One region of the Levilactobacillus sp. genome, then DNA from elsewhere that is predicted to be linked to it. Evidence: predicted binding sites of a transcription regulator. Region 1 holds the regulator's gene; each other region holds the start of a gene.
What was found. Region 1 encodes CtsR, which represses protease genes until heat stress. Its sites were predicted from a motif close to TTGGTCAAAAAAGGTCAAANA; they were not measured.

Region 1 (2,246 bases):
GCGGAACTGGCAGACGCGCTAGATTTAGGTTCTAGTGTCTTATGACGTGGGGGTTCGAGTCCCTTCACCTGCATAACTAAATATTGCAAAATATTTTAAAAATATTTTGCCGACTTAGCTCAGTTGGCAGAGCATCTCACTAGTAATGAGGAGGTCGGAGGTTCGAATCCTCTAGTCGGCATGGCTCCATTAATTTAATAGCCAATTTGCGGAAGTAGTTCAGTGGTAGAACATCACCTTGCCATGGTGGGGGTCGCGGGTTCGAATCCCGTCTTCCGCTTTTGCCCTTTTGCCGGGGTGGCGGAATTGGCAGACGCACAGGACTTAAAATCCTGCGGTCAGTGATGACCGTACCGGTTCGATCCCGGTCCTCGGCATTTAATTGAATAATCATTATGCACCCATAGCGCAACTGGATAGAGTGTCTGACTACGAATCAGAAGGTTGTAGGTTCGACTCCTACTGGGTGCATTTTTGTTACTTATGTTTACCGCATAAGTGCTTTTCGGGAAGTAGCTCAGCTTGGTAGAGCACCTGGTTTGGGACCAGGGGGTCGCAGGTTCGAATCCTGTCTTCCCGATTAACTGACATTTGTCAGCGGGCTATTTCGGGAAGTAGCTCAGCTTGGTAGAGCACCACGTTCGGGACGTGGGGGTCGCAAGTTCAAATCTTGTCTTCCCGATTTTTTTATCCCGAAATTACATAAAAGCTGTTTAACGGCCGACCTCCTTACTAATCGTTTGGAAGTCGGCCGTTTTTTTGGTATGCTTATCTTCCAGGACTTCCGAAGAAATCGCGGTCTAATCCGTTGCATTTTCATGGAAAGTTCGTATAATATTAGTCAACATTAGTCAGAAGAACTGCACCGAAGGGGGGACGATAATGGAGAATCAAAATATTTCAGATATTATTGAGTCTTACCTCAAGCAGATTTTGGCTGAGTCTCAGCAGGTGGAGATCCGGCGCGCGGAAATCGCTGATCAGTTCAACGTGGTACCTTCCCAGATCAATTACGTGATCAAGACCCGTTTTACGATTCAAGACGGCTATGTCGTGGAGAGTAAACGCGGGGGCGGCGGGTACATTCGAATCGAAAAGGTCAAGTTGCTAGACAACCTGGATTTCATCGATTCACTCGTCAGCGCGGTGGGTGATCACATTACCCGCCACGATGGCTTGGCCGTTGTGCGGAGCCTATTTGAGGCTGGTACCATTAATCGGCGTGAGGCCAATATCATTTTGGCTGCGATCGAAAAGGATGCCGTTCACACTGGCGACCGCCAGACCAGTGAGCGGGTCCGCGCCCAGATTTTGGTATCGATTTTAAACCACTTACGTTACGAGAGTTAAGAAAGTGAGGAGTTGCAATGGATAACCTATTTACACCGAGTGCTAAGAGCGTCCTTGTTTTGGCACAGGAACAAGCAAAATATTTCAAGCACCAAGCAGTCGGTACGGAACACTTGCTGTTAGCCCTCACCATTGAAAAGAACGGGATTGCCAACAAGGTCTTACAACAATTCTCCGTTAGCGATGATGATGTTCGCGAAGAGATCGAACGGTTCACGGGTTACGGGACCTTGGCGAACCTGGATAAGGATAGCTACTTGCCGTACTCACCTAAGGCAAAATCAATGCTGGCCATGGCTGGCGATGAAGCCAAGCGGCTGGGTGCGATGAAGATTGGCACGGAGCACTTACTGTTAGCCCTGCTCAGTGACGACACGATTCTGTCATCACGGATCTTGAAGAACTTAAATGTCGACTTGACCGATGCTCGCAAGGTAGTCTTGCGGAAATTGGGCATTGCGGATACGCCGAAGCGGCGCAATGCGGATCGTAACCGGCGCAACACGCCTCAGGGCGGTACGCCAACGCTGGACTCCCTGGCTCGCAACTTAACGGATGCGGCGAAGGAAGGCCGGATGGATCCGACGGTTGGCCGGGACAAGGAAGTTAAGCGCGTCATTCAAATTCTGAGTCGCCGGACCAAGAACAACCCAGTTTTGATCGGTGAACCCGGAGTCGGGAAGACGGCGATTGCGGAAGGCTTGGCCCAACGCATCGTGGCCGGCAACGTTCCCGATGATATGAAGGACAAGCGCCTGATGATGCTCGACATGGGCTCACTGGTCGCGGGGACCAAGTACCGGGGCGAATTTGAAGATCGCCTGAAGAAAGTCATCGAAGAAATTTACAACGATGGTCATGTGATTCTGTTCATTGATGAATTGCACACGCTGATC
Region 2 (2,246 bases), on a different contig from region 1:
ACGTCGACCAAAATTTCGGACTCATCTAAGTCTTGCACGTCCTCTTCTTCCCAGTCGTGGTCGTGCCACTTATGCTGATGCCAGTCCTGGCCGTTGACAATGACCCGTGGGCCGTGATGGTGCCAGCGCCACCGCGGCTTAATGATCAGCGACAGCCCCGCCGTCAGCAGGACCGCGGCCCCCAGAATCGTCCACGGTGCCAAAGCAGCGATTCCCAGCGGCTTAGCGAAGATAATCGCCAGAAAGGCCAGTGAGAAGACCATCCCGCCTGTGGCCAGGTGAATCAGACTTTCCACGAAGGCCGCCACCAAGAACATCGCCAACAACAACGTCCAAAAACCAATGTGGTAGGTGAAGATGCCCAGTTGGCTGGTAATTAAAATACCGGCCGCCAAAACCAGGAAGACACCCCAAAACCAATTTCGATACATAAGACTTACCCCTCTCGTTCTAGTGCCTCTTTAAGCGCCTTATAGTAGCGCCGCGACACGTAAAGTTGTTTGTGTGATTTCTGAAATTTGACCAAATTCCCCGTGACGGACTTGGTCAGCGATAGGATCTGGTCACGATTGAGGATGGCGGATTTGGAAGCCCGTTGGAAGGTCGTGGGCAACGCGTCGGCCAGTTCGTACAAGGGTTGCCGCGTCACGTAAACGTCGTCGGCCGTGTGGACCATGACCTGATGATCCGCCGCCTCTAGAAATAAAATGTCACCGACCACCACCTGAAAGCTTTGCCCACGCTGGCGCAACGTTAAGCGTTTTGCCGCCGTGGTCGCCGCCTCTAGTGCCGCCACCAACTGGCTCACGTCCGTATTGGCTGCCGCACGAATGGTCACGTCCGGCTCGACCGCCGTTTCATCAATTACCACGTGGACTTTCAAATCGCCACCCCCTTTCGTTGTTTTAAGTAAACCATACCCACCGCCAAAAATAAATATCGATGACGTGACTGGTCAGCTAACTGGCGTAAGCGGTCGATTAAGTTGGGTGAGCGTCCCTTCTGACCGGATGAAACGTATCCAATCACCGGATTGGCGTTGGCCGCCTGCCGTTCGCCCACTCGGGGCGTGGCACGCGGTGGCCGGGCCAGTCCCTTATTAAAAAACGCTTCCCCCTGCTCACAGCGTTCACTGACTCAGCACTCCCCCCAGTCGACTGACAGAATACGTGACGTTTGGCCAAACTCTGTTATGATGGTTTTAGTTAATCGGTTCTGGTCTAAATGGTAAGTCATATTGTTTGACCTACTTTGACCATAGCGGTACACTAACAACATGTTAGCGAAACGCTAGCCATTCAATAGTTAATAAGGGAGGCTATCTAGTCATGAATTTAGTACCAACAGTTATTGAACAATCATCCCGTGGCGAACGGGCCTATGATATCTATTCACGACTCTTAAAAGACCGGATTATTATGTTATCTGGCCCAATCGAAGATGACATGGCAAACGCCATCATTGCGCAACTGCTCTTCTTGGACGCTCAAGACTCCACTAAGGACATTTCGCTGTACATCAACTCACCAGGTGGTGTGGTTTCTTCCGGCTTGGCCATTTACGATACCATGAACTTCATCCAATCCGACGTACAAACGATTACGTTAGGGATGGCAGCTTCCATGGCCAGTGTCTTGGCTTCATCCGGGACTAAGGGCAAGCGTTTTGCATTGCCACACGCCCAAGTCATGATTCACCAACCATCCGGTGGTGCCCAAGGGCAACAAACTGAAATTGAAATTGCCGCGCGTGAAATCTTGAAGACGCGTGAATTGATCAACAAGATTTTGGCTGAAAACTCAGGTCAACCCGTTGAACGTCTGAACCAAGACACTGAACGGGACAACTACTTGAGTGCGCAAGAAGCCGTTGATTATGGTTTGATCGACCACATCATGACCAACAGTAGCGAACAAAAGAAGTAAGCCTCGCATTAAAAATAGCACCAGCCCAGCTTGGGTTGGTGTTATTTTTTGTTTAAAGCTGGGGGTAGCCATACTGCTGGTTCACCCGCACGCGCAATGAATCCCTATCTGGTCATCTCGCCTTAAAAAAACGGCGCCCAGCACCAATAGCTGAGCGTCGTTTTTGCTTTACGCCGTGGCTTCTTCACGAAGCTGTTTAGCGTAGTCATTGATTTTCCGTAAACGGTGATTGATACCGGACTTGGAAATGGGACCACCGGGAACCAGATCGCCCAATTCCTTTAGGCTCACTTCTTGGTGCGCCATCCGGGCTTCGGCGAC
Region 3 (2,246 bases), 150 kb from region 1:
TAGCCAACATGGGCTCAAGCGACCATCTGGACGTTCGCCGGCTGACCACCTTCGCTCCGCTGACCTAAGACTTCCAGTATACCCGGTTTTACCCGGTCACACCACTCTTTCATCTTAACACCGCTGAAGGGTGAAAGGCGAAAATCAACTGGAACTATGATGATCATGCGACTCATGGCGTCAAAAGTAGTCGCTTTCAGCCTTACAATGTGGACTGGCCGCCTACCGTTCGCCAATTTTAGGTGTCAGAACACAGCTGTTACGGCAACCAACGCATTAACTTTAGCTTCAACTTCTAGTTAACATCGTTAGTAAGGTCGCCAACCCTTAAACCATTCAGCCGCAACGCTATCGGCTGCGCCAAGGTTGGTGGCCGCCCCTACGCCGGTCCGCGGCAATTTTTCGCCACCAACGGCCCCCACTCCCCGGGGAACCTGCCAACCATTGACCGCCCAAAAGTACCCCGTTTTGCAAGATTTGGCCGTTTTCAAGTGGTGATTTTAGCATTCTACCTAGGAGAGTGCTAGAATGAAAATGTTCGCTGGAGATGCCCCACTTTGCACCGCTTGTGCCCCGAAACAAATTACTTGCACGGGGACGCGAACGCGGTATAATGTGGTCAATGGTCAAGAAAGGTCAAACCCTTTCGAACGGACCTGCGTGGGGAGCTCCCACGAGAATTCCAGGCAAGAAAGGAGACGACAAGATGCTATGTCAAAATTGCCACCGCAATGAAGCAACGATTCACCTGTACATGAGCGTGAACGGGCAGCGGCAACAAGTTGACCTATGCCAAAATTGTTACCAACTGCTTAAGCAGCAACAAAACGATTCTGGAAATGGAGGTGGCCGTATGGCACAAGATCCATTCGGCTTTGGCAACCTGGATGATATTTTCCGGGCAATGCAAGGCGGCAACGGCAATGAACAAGCTGACTACCGGCAATCCGGTGCGCAGCCTGGTCAACCGACCCAACCGACCGGCAACAACGGCGGTAAGGGCAATGGCCTACTCAGTCAGTACGGCTTGAACCTGACCCAGCTGGCAAAGGACGGTAAGGTTGATCCCGTCATTGGTCGGGACAAGGAGACGGCTCAAGTCATCGAAATTCTCAACCGCCGGACCAAGAACAACCCCGTTTTGATTGGGGAAGCCGGTGTTGGGAAGACGGCCGTCATCGAAGGCCTTGCGGAACGCATTGTTGAAGGCAACGTTCCTGAAAAATTAGCCAACAAGCAAATTATTCGGTTGGACGTGGTCTCTTTGGTTCAAGGAACCGGGATCCGCGGGCAATTTGAACAACGGATGCAACAACTGATGAAGGAAGTCCAGAGTAATCCGGACATCATCCTCTTCATTGACGAAATCCATGAAATCATGGGTGCCGGCAACGCTGAAGGTGGTATGGACGCGGGTAACGTCTTGAAGCCCGCTTTGGCACGGGGTGACTTCCAACTCATCGGGGCCACGACTTTAAATGAATACAGAGATATTGAAAAGGACCAAGCCCTCGCCCGGCGGTTCCAACCGGTCACGGTCGACGAACCGAGCGCTGATGAAGCCATCAAGATTTTACAAGGCATCCAAAAGAAGTACGAAGATTACCACCACGTTCACTACACGGATGACGCCATTGAGGCGGCCGTGCGGTTGTCCGATCGTTACATCCAAGACCGGTTCTTACCTGACAAGGCCATTGACCTGTTGGATGAAGCCGGCTCACGGAAGAATTTGACGATCAACGTGGCTGATCCTAAGGCCATTGATGAAAAGATCAAGAGTGCTGAGGACCAAAAGCAGGCCGCTTTGAAGCAGGAAGACTACGAAAAAGCCGCCTACTACCGTGATCAAGTCAACAAGTTAGAAAAGTCTAAGGAAGACGCCAAGAACGCTGATCAAAACCAGTCGGCAACGGTCACCGTTAAAGACATGCAAGACATCGTCGAAGAAAAGACGTCTATCCCAGTTGGGGAACTGGCAGCTAAGGAACAACATCAACTGCAAAGCCTCCCAACAGATTTGGAAAAGCACGTCATCGGTCAAAACGAGGCCGTGGACAAGGTTGCCCGGGCCATTCGCCGGAACCGCATTGGGTTAAACGGCACGGGCCGGCCAATCGGGTCCTTCCTCTTCGTTGGTCCTACTGGTGTCGGGAAGACGGAATTAGCCAAGCAATTGGCCAATGAACTCTTCGGCTCCCAGGAGGCTATGATTCGCTTTGACATGTCTGAATACATGGAACCAC

Region 2: the regulator CtsR is predicted to act here: its motif matches at 1,239-1,259, upstream of clpP (ATP-dependent Clp endopeptidase proteolytic subunit ClpP).
Region 3: the regulator CtsR is predicted to act here: its motif matches at 623-643, upstream of LKH74_RS08790 (ATP-dependent Clp protease ATP-binding subunit).

The regions. Positions count from the first base shown of each region.
Region 1 is NZ_JALCJA010000004.1:255,185-257,430, forward strand. Features, by position in the region: tRNA gene LKH74_RS08080 (tRNA-Leu) at 1-73, shown strand, start outside; tRNA gene LKH74_RS08085 (tRNA-Thr) at 109-181, shown strand; tRNA gene LKH74_RS08090 (tRNA-Gly) at 209-280, shown strand; tRNA gene LKH74_RS08095 (tRNA-Leu) at 292-377, shown strand; tRNA gene LKH74_RS08100 (tRNA-Arg) at 398-471, shown strand; tRNA gene LKH74_RS08105 (tRNA-Pro) at 507-580, shown strand; tRNA gene LKH74_RS08110 (tRNA-Pro) at 609-682, shown strand; gene LKH74_RS08115 (CtsR family transcriptional regulator) at 883-1,350, shown strand; gene LKH74_RS08120 (ATP-dependent Clp protease ATP-binding subunit) at 1,368-2,246, shown strand, end outside.
Region 2 is NZ_JALCJA010000005.1:141,114-143,359, reverse strand. Features, by position in the region: gene LKH74_RS09495 (LiaF transmembrane domain-containing protein) at 1-431, opposite strand, end outside; gene LKH74_RS09490 (LytTR family DNA-binding domain-containing protein) at 437-883, opposite strand; gene clpP (ATP-dependent Clp endopeptidase proteolytic subunit ClpP) at 1,329-1,925, shown strand; gene whiA (DNA-binding protein WhiA) at 2,094-2,246, opposite strand, start outside.
Region 3 is NZ_JALCJA010000004.1:402,974-405,219, reverse strand. Features, by position in the region: gene LKH74_RS08790 (ATP-dependent Clp protease ATP-binding subunit) at 707-2,246, shown strand, end outside.